DNA from 2 places in the Streptomyces sp. 2P-4 genome. Region 1 is predicted to be linked to the other one. Evidence: riboswitches for the same ligand, from Rfam matches in the RefSeq annotation. Region 1 holds a riboswitch; the other holds the start of a gene.

What was found. Region 1 has a riboswitch for glycine ahead of gcvP (aminomethyl-transferring glycine dehydrogenase). Riboswitches for the same ligand answer to the same signal wherever they lie in the genome.
Region 2: linked by a shared signal. The riboswitch ahead of gcvT (glycine cleavage system aminomethyltransferase GcvT) and the one ahead of gcvP (aminomethyl-transferring glycine dehydrogenase) in region 1 are both predicted to bind glycine.

Annotation. Positions count from the first base shown of each region.
Region 1 covers NZ_CP095011.1:5,923,268-5,929,182, forward strand. The annotation lists gene ftsR (transcriptional regulator FtsR) at 1-582, shown strand, start outside; gene MUK52_RS26340 (bifunctional nuclease family protein) at 634-1,107, shown strand; gene MUK52_RS26345 (MerR family transcriptional regulator) at 1,284-1,922, shown strand; gene MUK52_RS26350 (DNA polymerase IV) at 1,976-3,451, shown strand; gene MUK52_RS26355 (PRC-barrel domain-containing protein) at 3,455-3,835, opposite strand; glycine riboswitch at 3,950-4,047, shown strand; glycine riboswitch at 4,048-4,183, shown strand; gene gcvP (aminomethyl-transferring glycine dehydrogenase) at 4,245-5,915, shown strand, end outside.
Region 2 covers NZ_CP095011.1:2,189,461-2,195,375, reverse strand. The annotation lists gene MUK52_RS09155 (L-serine ammonia-lyase) at 1-956, opposite strand, end outside; gene glyA (serine hydroxymethyltransferase) at 1,248-2,504, opposite strand; gene gcvH (glycine cleavage system protein GcvH) at 2,519-2,902, opposite strand; gene gcvT (glycine cleavage system aminomethyltransferase GcvT) at 3,008-4,123, opposite strand; glycine riboswitch at 4,306-4,409, opposite strand; gene MUK52_RS09135 (AAA family ATPase) at 4,647-5,330, shown strand; gene MUK52_RS09130 (enhanced serine sensitivity protein SseB) at 5,415-5,915, shown strand, end outside.

The DNA of each region.
Region 1 (5,915 bases):
TCCGGATACCGCAAGTTCAGCACCGCGGACGTGGAGCGGCTGGCCCGCATCCTGCGGCTCCAGCGCGACCACTACCTGCCGCTGAAGGTCATCCGCGAGCAGCTGGACGCGATCGACCGCGGGGACCAGATCCGCATCCCCGCACCCACGGCCCACGGGGAGTCCGCCGGCACCGCCCCGCCGCCGGCCGCCGCCGGCGGAGAGCCGGCGGCGCCCGCCCGGGTGGGGCGGGCCGAGCTCATCGCCGCCGTCGAGGCGGACGAGGAGCAGCTGGCCGCCTGGGAGGCGTACGGGCTGCTCGCCGAGGGTCCCGGGGGCGGCTTCGACCAGGATGCGCTCACCGTGGCCCGCCTGCTCGCCGACCTCGGGCGGTTCGGGCTGGAGCCGAGGCACCTGCGGGCGATGAAGGCCGCCGCGGACCGGGAGGCGGGCCTGGTGGAGCAGGTCGTGGCACCGCTGCGCCGACACCGCAACCCGCAGACCCGGGCGCACGCGGAGGCCACCGTGAAGGAGCTGGCGGGGCTGTCCGTACGGCTCCACGAGGCCCTGGTGCAGAGCGCCCTCGGGGTGCGGCTGCACTGACCGGACGGGCCCGACTACCCAAACCTGCCGGGCAGGTCCTAGGGTTGCTGTGTGAACGAGCTCGACGTTGTGGGTGTCCGGGTGGAAATGCCCTCGAACCAACCGATCGTGCTCCTGCGTGAAGTGGGAGGCGACCGGTACCTCCCCATCTGGATCGGACCGGGGGAGGCGACCGCGATCGCCTTCGCGCAGCAGGGGATGGCCCCCGCCCGTCCGCTGACGCACGACCTGTTCAAGGACGTGCTGGAGGCGCTCGGTGAGGAGCTCACCGAGGTCCGGATCACGGATCTGCGGGAGGGCGTCTTCTACGCGGAGCTGGTCTTCGCCAGCGGGGTCGAGGTCAGCGCACGCCCGTCCGACGCGATAGCGCTGGCCCTGCGGACCGGTACGCCGATCTTCGGCAGCGACGGCGTGCTGGACGACGCCGGAATCGCCATTCCGGACGAGCAGGAGGACGAGGTGGAGAAGTTCCGCGAGTTCCTCGACCAGATCTCCCCGGAGGACTTCGGCACGGGGCCGCACTGACAGCCGGTTCCGGGAATCCGGGAGTCGGCAGCCCATCCGGCCATTCGTTCCCGGCTTCGGGGCACGGGAAACCACTCTCAGGGTGATTATCACTCGGCGTGCCGAGTGTGGCGATCGTTGACGCACCCCGGGCGACTGCCTACCTTCGAGGGGGCAGGCAAGGACGGAGGGTCGGCGTGAGGATCACGGGCGACGGTACGACCGGGGGCATCCCCGCACGGAGTGACGGTGGGCCGTACCCGCTCCACGGCAGTGCGGCGGGCTCCGCTCGCCGTCAGCCGGAGACCACGCCGGGCACCGCGCCCGCGGCGCCTCCGGCGGCCGAGGTCGTCGGCTACCGCGGTCCGACCGCCTGCGCGGCGGCCGGGATCACCTACCGGCAGCTCGACTACTGGGCCCGCACCGGGCTGGTGGAGCCGACGGTGCGGCCCGCGTACGGGTCCGGGACGCAGCGGCTGTACAGCTTCCGCGACGTCGTCGTCCTCAAGATCGTCAAGCGGTTCCTCGACACGGGCGTGGCCCTGCAGAACATCCGCAACGCCGTGCAGCACCTGCGGGAGCGCGGCTTCTCCGACCTGGAGCGCGTGACGCTCATGAGCGACGGCGCCAGCGTCTACGAGTGCACCTCGCCCGAACAGGTCGTCAGCCTGCTCCAGGGCGGCCGGGGCGTCTTCGGCATCGCCGTGGGCGTCGTCTGGCACGACGTGGAGAAGGCCCTGTCCCAGCTGCACGGAGAGCGGGTCGACACCGGCGAGACCGTCGTCGGCCACAACCCCGCGGACGAGCTGGCCGCGCGCCGCAACCGGGCGGGCTGACCGGCCGCACGCCGGCCGCCGCCTTGTCAGAGGCATAGGGCAGCATCGGGGCCGTGAGATCCGCGCCGACCATCCTGCACCTGGACATGGACGCCTTCTACGCCTCCGTGGAGCAGGCGTCGAAGCCCAGCCTGCGCGGGAAGGCCGTGATCGTCGGCGGGCTGGGCCCCCGCGGGGTCGTCGCCACCGCCTCGTACGAGGCGCGCCGTTTCGGCGTCCACTCGGCCATGCCGACGGCGCAGGCCAGGCGGCTGTGCCCGAACGGCGCCTACCTGGTGCCCCGCTTCAGCCTGTACCGGGCGGTCAGCGACACCGTCATGGGGCTGCTGCGGGAGTTGTCGCCGCTGGTGGAGCCGCTCAGCCTGGACGAGGCCTTCGTCGACCTGGAGGCGGGCGGCACCGCCTGGGACGCCGCGTCCGCGCGGGCGGCGGGGGAGCGGCTGCGCGCGGACATCGCGGCCGCGACGGGCCTCAGCGGGTCGGTGGGGCTGGCCGGCTCCAAGATGCTGGCGAAGGTGGCCTCGGAGGAGGCAAAGCCGGACGGGCTGCTGCTGATCGAGCCGGGGACCGAGCGCGCGCTGCTCGCGCCGATGCCGGTGCGCACGCTGCCGGGGGTCGGCCCGGCCACGGGGGAGCACCTGCGGCGGGCCGGGATCACCACGGTGGGGGAGCTGGCGGAGGCCGGCGAGGACGAGCTCGTGCGGCTGGTGGGGCGCGCGCACGGGGTCGGCCTGTACCGGATGGCCCTGGGGCTGGACGACAGGCCCGTGGTGGCCGAGCGCGATGCGAAGTCGGTCTCCGTCGAGGACACCTTCGACATCGACCTGCACGACCGGGTCCGGATCCGTACGGAGGTGCAGCGTCTCGCCGACCGGTGCGTCGGGCGGCTGCGCGCCTCCGGGCACTCGGGGCGGACGATCGTGCTGAAGGTGCGCCGCTACGACTTCTCGACGCTGACGCGCTCCGAGACGCTGCGGGGGCCCACCGACGACCCGGCCGTGGTGCGGGAGGCCGCGGCGCGCCTGCTGGAGGGGGTGGACACCACCGGCGGGGTGCGGCTGCTGGGCGTCGGGGTCAGCGGGCTGGCGGACTACACCCAGGAGGACCTCTTCGCGCAGTCCCTCGCCGGTGCTGCGGCCGGGACGCAGCCCCGAGAGGCCGGCTCCGGCGCGCAGGGGGCCGTACAGTCCCCGCCGGACGGTGAGGGAGCCGCAGGGGCGGAGGAGGCCCCAGGGGCCCCCGGGGGCAGCGGGGCGGACGGGGCGGCCGAGCCTGCGCGCGAGCGGCACTGGCCGGCCGGCAGCGACGTCTCGCACGCCGTGTACGGGCCGGGGTGGGTGCAGGGCAGCGGCGTCGGCCGCGTGACCGTCCGCTTCGAGCGCCCGGGGTCCCCGCCCGGCCGGGTCCGCACCTTCCGCGTCGACGACCCCGACCTGGCCCCCGCCGACCCGCTGCCCCTCGTGGGGCACGGCGAGGCCCCCTCCGCGGAGTCCGCCGAGGGGGCCGGAGCGGGGCCGGGCGCGCTGTGAGGGCTACTCCTCGTCCCGGTCGCCGGAGGCCAGGTGGCCGAAATCACGCCGGGAGGCGATCTCCGACGGCAGGGTCACGTCCAGGCCGTAGTGGTGGTACAGCTGGAGTTCCTGCTCGGGGGAGAGGTGCCGGCCCACGCCGAAGTCGGGGGCGTTCCGGATCAGGGAGCGCTCGAAGGGCACCCGGAGGGCGTCGCCGACCAGCTCACTCGGTTCCAGGGGGACGAAAGCGTCCCGGCTGAACAAACCGGTCCGGACGGCCGCCCACTCGGGGACGCCCGTCGCGTCGTCGAGGTAGACCTCGTCGACGGTGCCGATCTTCGCACCGTTGCGGTCGAACGCCTTGCGGCCGATCAGGCTGCGCGGGTCGATGTCGGTCTGCACGGTCACCTCCACGAGGTCGCAACTCTCCGCTATGACCAACAAAAGGGCATTTCCGGGCGGGGGGCCACTCGAGGGAGGCCCGGGAAGCGCGCTGGTAGGCTGGGTATCGGCTGACGACCCTGTGCGGGAGAGTCCTCCACCGAGCTCGACGGAGGCGCCGAAGGAGCAAATCCTCCCCGGAATCTCTCAGGCATACGTACCGCACGGACGAGGCCACTCTGGAAAGCAGGAGCGGGTCCCGGGCGCGTGCCGGTTCCCCCTCCTCACCGACGGTGAAAGCCGGATCCCCGCGGAGCAGTCCGCAGGGGCCCGGTGAAGCTCTCAGGTTGAGATGACAGAGGGGGAGGCCGTCCGGGCGCCCGCGCCGTGGTGCCCCTCGCAGGTCGTACGACCCAGGAGGCCTCCGTACATGACCGCCAACCGCATTCCGCTCTCCCAGCTGGAGCGAGGCATTCCCTTCGAGCAGCGCCACATCGGCCCGGACGCCGAGGCGCAGGCCAAGATGCTCGCCCACGTGGGCTTCGGCTCGCTGGACGAACTGACCGCTGCCGCGGTGCCGGATGTGATCAAGAGCGCGGCCGCGCTGGACCTCCCGGAGGCGCGGACCGAGGCCGAGGTGCTGGCCGAGCTGCGGAGCCTCGCCGCCCGCAACGAGGTCCTCACCCCGATGATCGGCCTCGGCTACTACGGGACGTTCACGCCGCCGGTGATCCTGCGCAACGTCATGGAGAACCCCGCCTGGTACACGGCGTACACCCCGTACCAGCCCGAGATCTCCCAGGGCCGCCTGGAGGCGCTCCTGAACTTCCAGACCGTCGTCGCCGAGCTCACCGGCCTGCCGACCTCCGGCGCCTCGCTCCTCGACGAGGGCACCGCGGCCGCCGAGGCCATGACCCTCGCCCGCCGCGTCGGCCGCGCGAAGGGCAGCGTCTTCCTCGTCGACGCCGACGCCCTGCCGCAGACCATCGCGGTCATCGAGACCCGCGCGGAGCCGATCGGCATCGACGTCGTCGTCGCCGACCTCTCCGAGGGCATCCCCGCCGAGATCGCAGAGCGCGGCGTCTTCGGCGTGCTGCTCCAGTACCCGGGCGCCTCCGGTGCCGTCCGCGACATCAAGCCGCTGATCGACCGCGCCCACGAGCTCGGCGCGATCGTCGCCGTCGCCGCCGACCTGCTCGCCCTGACCCTGCTGGCCTCGCCCGGCTCGCTCGGCGCCGACATCGCCGTCGGCACCACGCAGCGCTTCGGCGTCCCGATGGGCTTCGGCGGACCGCACGCCGGCTACATGGCCGTCCAGGACAAGCACGCCCGCTCGCTGCCCGGCCGGCTCGTCGGCGTCTCCGTCGACGCGGACGGCAACAAGGCCTACCGCCTGGCGCTGCAGACCCGCGAGCAGCACATCCGCCGCGAGAAGGCCACCAGCAACATCTGCACCGCGCAGGTGCTGCTCGCCGTGATGGCCGGCATGTACGCCGTCTACCACGGCCCCGAGGGCCTGCGGACGATCGCCCGCCGCACCCACCGCTACGCGGCGCTGCTCGCCGCCGGCCTCACGGCCGGCGGGGTCGAGCTCGTACACGGCTCCTTCTTCGACACGCTCACCGCGCGGGTCCCCGGCAAGGCCGCCGAGGTCGCCGCCGCCGCCCGCCGCCACGGCGTCAACGTCTTCCAGGCCGACGCCGACCACGTCTCCGTCTCCTGCGACGAGACCACCCTGCGCGCCCACGTCGAGGCCGTCTGGGCCGCCTTCGGCGTCACCGCGGACATCGAGGCCCTCGACGCGGCCACCGCCGACGCGCTGCCCGAGGAGCTGCTCCGCTCGGACGCGTACCTGACCCACCCGGTCTTCCACCAGCACCGCTCCGAGACCGCGATGCTGCGCTACCTGCGCAAGCTCGCCGACAAGGACTACGCGCTGGACCGCGGCATGATCCCGCTGGGCTCCTGCACCATGAAGCTCAACGCGACGACCGAGATGGAGCCGGTGACCTGGCCCGAGTTCGGCCAGCTGCACCCCTTCGCCCCGGTCGAGCAGGCCGAGGGCTACCTCACGCTCATCCGCGAGCTGGAGGAGCGCCTC
Region 2 (5,915 bases), 3.7 Mb from region 1:
ACCACGCCGTCCTCGTCCGCGCCGGGCACGAAGTTCACGTAGTAGTGCAGGACGGCCGGCAGGACGCCCGCCGCGCCGTTCGTCGGGGCCGTCACGACGCGGCCGCCCGCCGCGTTCTCCTCGTTGACCGCCATCGCGTAGATCGTCGTCCACTCGCTGCGGTGCATCATCGGGTCGCCCTCGGTGCGCAGCTGCCGCGCCGTGGCCGCGGCCCGGCGCTTGACGCGCAGGCCGCCGGGGAGGATGCCCTCGCGGGACATGCCGCGCGACACACAGGCCTGCATGACCCGCCAGATCTCCAGGAGGCCCTCGCGGATCTCCTCCTCCGTGCGCCAGGCCTTCTCGTTCTCCAGCATCAGGGAGGAGATCGACAGGCCGGTCTCCTTGGCGAGGCGCAGCATCTCGTCGCCCGAGCGGAAGGGGTACTTCAGCACGGTGTCGTCGAGCTTGATCCGGTCCTCGCCGACCGCGTCCTCGTCGACCACGAAGCCGCCGCCGACCGAGTAGTACGTCTTCTCCAGCAGCGGCGTGCCGGCGGCGTCGTACGCGAAGAGGGTCATGCCGTTCGCGTGGTACGGCAGGGAGCGGCGGCGGTGCAGGACGAGCTGGTTCGGCTCGTCGAAGGCGATCTCGTGCGCGCTCCCTATCTCCGTGCCCAGCAGGCGCAGCCGGCCCGTGCTGCGGATGCGCTCCACCTCGTCGTCGGCGGTCTCGACGTCCACGGTCCGCGGGGAGTGGCCCTCCAGGCCCAGCAGCACCGCCTTGGGCGTGCCGTGGCCGTGGCCGGTCGCGCCGAGCGAGCCGTACAGCTCCGCGCGGACGGACGCGGTCTGGGCGAGCAGGCCGTCCTTCTTCAGCCGGTTGACGAACATGCGGGCGGCGCGCATCGGGCCGACGGTGTGCGAGCTGGACGGACCGATGCCGATCGAGAAGAGATCGAAGACGGAAATGGCCACGGTGGCGGACTCCAGGGTCACCCCCGCGGTGGCGGGGAGCGAACCGCCGCGTCGCTCTCGCAGCGGGGGCGAGGCGGCCGGCGGAGGGGGCGGACTTTGCAGGGATTGCGGGCAAAGATCGCCTCGTGGGCGCCCTTGCCCGGTTAATCAGCGTACGTCAGGTCGTGAGGGGGCCGGTGACGCCGGCCTGTACGGCGGCTTGCGGGCCGGTGGCGCGCCGCGCCGCCGGCCCCGGCCATGGGAAAGGCCCGGCCCTGTGGGACACAAGGCCGGGCCTTTGGAGCCGCGGCCTTACAGCGACGGGTACAGCGGGTGCTTCGCGGCGAGCGCCGAGACGCGCGCCTTGAGGGCCTCGCCGTCGTAGGACGGCTTCAGGGCCTCGGCGATGACGTCGGCGACCTCGGTGAAGTCCTCGGCGCCGAAACCGCGGGTGGCCAGGGCCGGCGTGCCGATCCGCAGGCCCGAGGTGACCATCGGGGGCCGCGGGTCGTTCGGGATGGCGTTGCGGTTGACGGTGATGCCGATCTCGTGGAGGCGGTCCTCGGCCTGCTGGCCGTCCAGCTCCGAGTTGCGCAGGTCCACCAGGACCAGGTGCACGTCGGTGCCGCCGGAGAGGACGTCCACGCCGACGGCCTTGACGTCGTCCTGCACCAGGCGCTCGGCGATGATCTTCGCGCCGGCCAGGGTGCGCTCCTGGCGCTCCTTGAACTCGGGCGAGGCCGCCACCTTGAAGGAGACCGCCTTGGCGGCGATCACGTGCTCCAGCGGGCCGCCCTGCTGGCCGGGGAAGACCGCGGAGTTGATCTTCTTGGCCAGTTCCTGCGTCGACAGGATGACACCGCCGCGCGGACCGCCGAGGGTCTTGTGCGTGGTGGTGGTGACGACGTGGGCGTGCGGCACCGGGTTCGGGTGCAGGCCCGCGGCGACCAGGCCGGCGAAGTGCGCCATGTCGACCATCAGGTACGCGCCGACCTCGTCCGCGATGCGGCGGAAGGCGGCGAAGTCCAGCTGGCGCGGGTACGCGGACCAGCCGGCGACGATCAGCTGCGGCTTGGACTCCTTGGCGAGGCGCTCGACCTCGGCCATGTCGACCTGGCCGTCCTCGCCGACGTGGTACGGGACCACGTTGTAGAGCTTGCCGGAGAAGTTGATCTTCATGCCGTGGGTCAGGTGACCGCCGTGGGCCAGGTTCAGGCCCATGATCGTGTCGCCCGGCTTCAGCAGCGCGAACATCGCGGCGGCGTTGGCCTGCGCACCGGAGTGCGGCTGGACGTTCGCGGCCTCGGCGCCGAAGAGCGCCTTGATCCGGTCGATGGCGATCTGCTCGACGACGTCGACGTGCTCGCAGCCGCCGTAGTAGCGGCGGCCCGGGTAGCCCTCGGCGTACTTGTTGGTCAGGACCGAGCCCTGGGCCTCCATGACGGCGACCGGAGCGAAGTTCTCCGACGCGATCATCTCCAGGGTGGACTGCTGGCGTGCGAGCTCGGCGTCGACGGCGGCGGCGACGTCGGGGTCGAGCTCGTGGAGCGGGGTGTTCAGAACGGACATCTTCGGTCCCTGGTTCAGTTGCCGGAAAGGGTGAGCTGCTCGTACTCGGCGGCGGAGAGCAGGTCCTCCGGCTCCTCCGACACGCGCACCTTGAAGAGCCACCCGCCCTCGAAGGGGGCGCTGTTGACGAGCGACGGGTCGTCCACGACGTCCTGGTTGGCCTCGACGACCTCGCCCGTGACGGGGGAGTACAGGTCGCTGACCGACTTGGTCGACTCCAGCTCGCCGCAGGTCTCGCCCGCGGTCACGGTGTCGCCGACGGCGGGGAGCTGGGCGTAGACGACGTCACCGAGCGCGTTGGCCGCGAACGCGGTGATGCCGACCGTCGCGACGCCGTCCTCGGCGGCCGACAGCCACTCGTGCTCCTTGCTGTAACGCAGCTGCTGGGGGTTGCTCATGGCCTGATTCTCCTGGATGCGGGGGAGTGCGGACGAACGGTTGTCTTGCCTGTCGAGACTCGGCCCGGCAGGCGGGAGCGTGCGGGCGTGCCGACGCGTCGGGGTCTACTTCTGCCGCTTGTAGAAGGGCAGGGCGACGACCTCGTACGGCTCATGGGTACCGCGGATGTCCACGCCGACGCCGGAGGCGCCCGGCTCGGCGTGTGCCGCGTCGACGTACGCCATGGCGATCGGCTTGCCGAGAGTCGGGGACGGGGCGCCGGAGGTGACCTCGCCGACCACCTGGCCGCCGGCCACGACGGGGAACCCGGCGCGCGGGACCCGGCGGCCCTCGGCGACCAGGCCGACCAGCTTGCGCGGCGGGTTCGAGGCGGAGCGCTCGGCAGCGGCCTCCAGGGCGGCGCGGCCCACGAAGTCGCCCTCCTTCTCGAACTTCACGACCCGGCCCAGGCCCGCGTCGAACGGGGTCAGGGAGGTGGTCAGCTCGTGCCCGTACAGCGGCATGCCCGCCTCCAGGCGCAGCGTGTCGCGGCAGGACAGGCCGCACGGCACCAGGCCGCGGCCCTCGCCGGCCTTGCTCAGCGCCTGCCACAGCTCCACGGCGTGCGCGGGGGAGACGAAGAGCTCGAAGCCGTCCTCGCCGGTGTAGCCGGTGCGGGCGATCAGCGCGGGGACGCCCGCGACCGTGCCCGGCAGGCCGGCGTAGTACTTCAGGCCGTCCAGGTCGGCGTCCGTCAGCGAGGCCAGGATGGCGGGCGACTCCGGCCCCTGCACCGCGATCAGCGCGTACGCGTCGCGGTCGTCGCGGACCTCGGTGTCGAAGCCGGCCGCGCGCTCGGTGAGGGCGTCCAGGACGACCTGGGCGTTCGAGGCGTTGGCGACGACCATGTACTCGGTCTCGCCGAGGCGGTAGACGATCAGGTCGTCGAGGATCCCGCCGTCCTCCCGGCAGATGTGCGTGTAGCGGGCGCGGCCGACGCCGACGGTGGAGATGTTGCCCACCAGGGCGTAGTCGAGGGCCTTGACGGCCTCCGGCCCGGTCAGGGTGATCTCGCCCATGTGGGAGAGGTCGAACAGGCCGGCCTTCGTGCGCACGGCGTTGTGCTCGTCGCGCTCGCTGCCGTACCGCAGGGGCATGTCCCAGCCGGCGAAGTCGGTCATGGTCGCACCGAGCGAGCGGTGCAGCGCATCGAGCGCGGTCAGGCGGGGGGCATTGCTCATGGGTGTGGCTCCCGGGTCCCAGGGCATGACATGACGAGGACGTTCCTCCCCATCTGTCATCGGAACCTGAGAGGTTCGCCGAGAGTTCCCGGGAGCGGGATCACCGACTTGCACCTTGGGTGGAGCACCCCCCGGCTCCGTCGCGGGGGACGGGCGGGGCGCGGCTCGCTTTTCAGATCTGCCTCATCCACGCGGTACGGGGCCTGAGAGATTCAAGGGAGGTACTTGCTCCTTCGGCGCCCGGGCACGGCCTCGCGGCCTGCCGGGACTCTCCCGCGCGGATTCAAGCGGCCGGTATGCAGTTGGTCCAGATGGCGCACATCATTGCACGAGGTGCCGGAGAACGGGTGCGCGGGCCCGAAAGACCGTTCCATCCGCCAAAGGCCGGAGGGGCGGGGCGGGGCGGGGGCCGGCGCGGGCGGGCGTCCGCCGGGCGGACGCGCCGACGCAAACCCGGGACGCCGTATTACCGTCCCTTTACATTGGGTGGGAATGGGTCCCGGTGACCCGTGCGGGGGAGGCGATCGGTGTGCGGAGGTTCGGAGTGCTGGCCACGGCGGGTACGGCGGAGGGGGTGCCGGCCCGGCCGGCGGCGGGAGCGTGCCGCGGGTCCGTGCGCGACCTGCGCGGCACCGGCGGGAGCGGCCCCGAGCGGCTCGGCTTCGCCGAGGGGGACGTCGTCGTGGTCTCGGGCCTGCCCGGCGGCGGGAAGAGCACGCTGATCAAGCGCGCCGCCGAAGGCCTCGGCATCGACTCGCAGGACGTGCGCGAGCGCTGGGAGCGCCGCATGCCCCGCGCCCTGCCGTACGCCGCCTACCGGCCGCTGGTGCGGATCGCCCACTACTGGGGGATGTGGCAGGCCCTGCGCTCCGGCGCCTCCGTCGTCGTCCACGACTGCGGGACGCAGGCCTGGGTGCGCGGGCTGCTCGCCGCGGCCGCCCGGCGCCGCGGCCGGGCCCTGCACCTGGTGCTCCTCGTGGCCACCCCCGAGGAGGCCCTGGCCGGGCAGCAGGCGCGCGGCCGCGGCGTGTCGGCGTACGCCTTCTCCCGCCACCGGGCCGCCGTCGACCGCCTGCTCCGGGCCGCCGAGACCGGGCCGCTGCCCGCCGGCTGCGCGTCGGTGGTCCTCCTGGACCGGCCCGCGGCCGCCCGGCTGACCCGTATAGCCTTCCGGCCGGCGCCCCCGGCCGTCCGGCCGGCTGCCTGACCGGCCGCGGGGGCCCGGACCGCGCGTGGCCGCGCGGGCGGCTACCCTCGGGCGCGGAACACGGCGCGACGAGCGGAGGCGGACATGGGCGGGGACGGCGGCTGGCCGGAGAACGAGCTGGAGCAGGTGCTCGGCGCCGCCCTCGGCGCGCCGGACGCGGGCCCGCGGATCGTCGAGGTCCTCGGCCGCAGCTCCGTCTGGGTGCCGCTGCCCGCCGGAGGCGGCCCCGACAGCGCCTCCCTCGCGCTGCCCACCATGGACATCGGCGGGGCGGCGTACGTCCCCGTCTACAGCTCCGCGTCGCAGTTCCGCGCCTGCGTGGGCACCGCCATGGACTTCGCGGTGGCCCCCGCTGCCGAGTTCGCCCGCGGCCTCCCTCCCCAGCTCGGCATCGCCGTCAACCCGGAGGGCGCCGTCGGCGTCCCCCTGCCCCCGCCCGCCGTCGCCGCCCTGTGCCGCGCCGGCCGCACCGAGCTCGACGGGCCCGCCTCCGGCGCCCGCGTCCGCCTCTACGAGCCCGACTGGCAGGAGGACCCGGTGGACCTCCTGGCCGCGGCCTCCGAGGAGTTCCGCGCCACCGGCGCC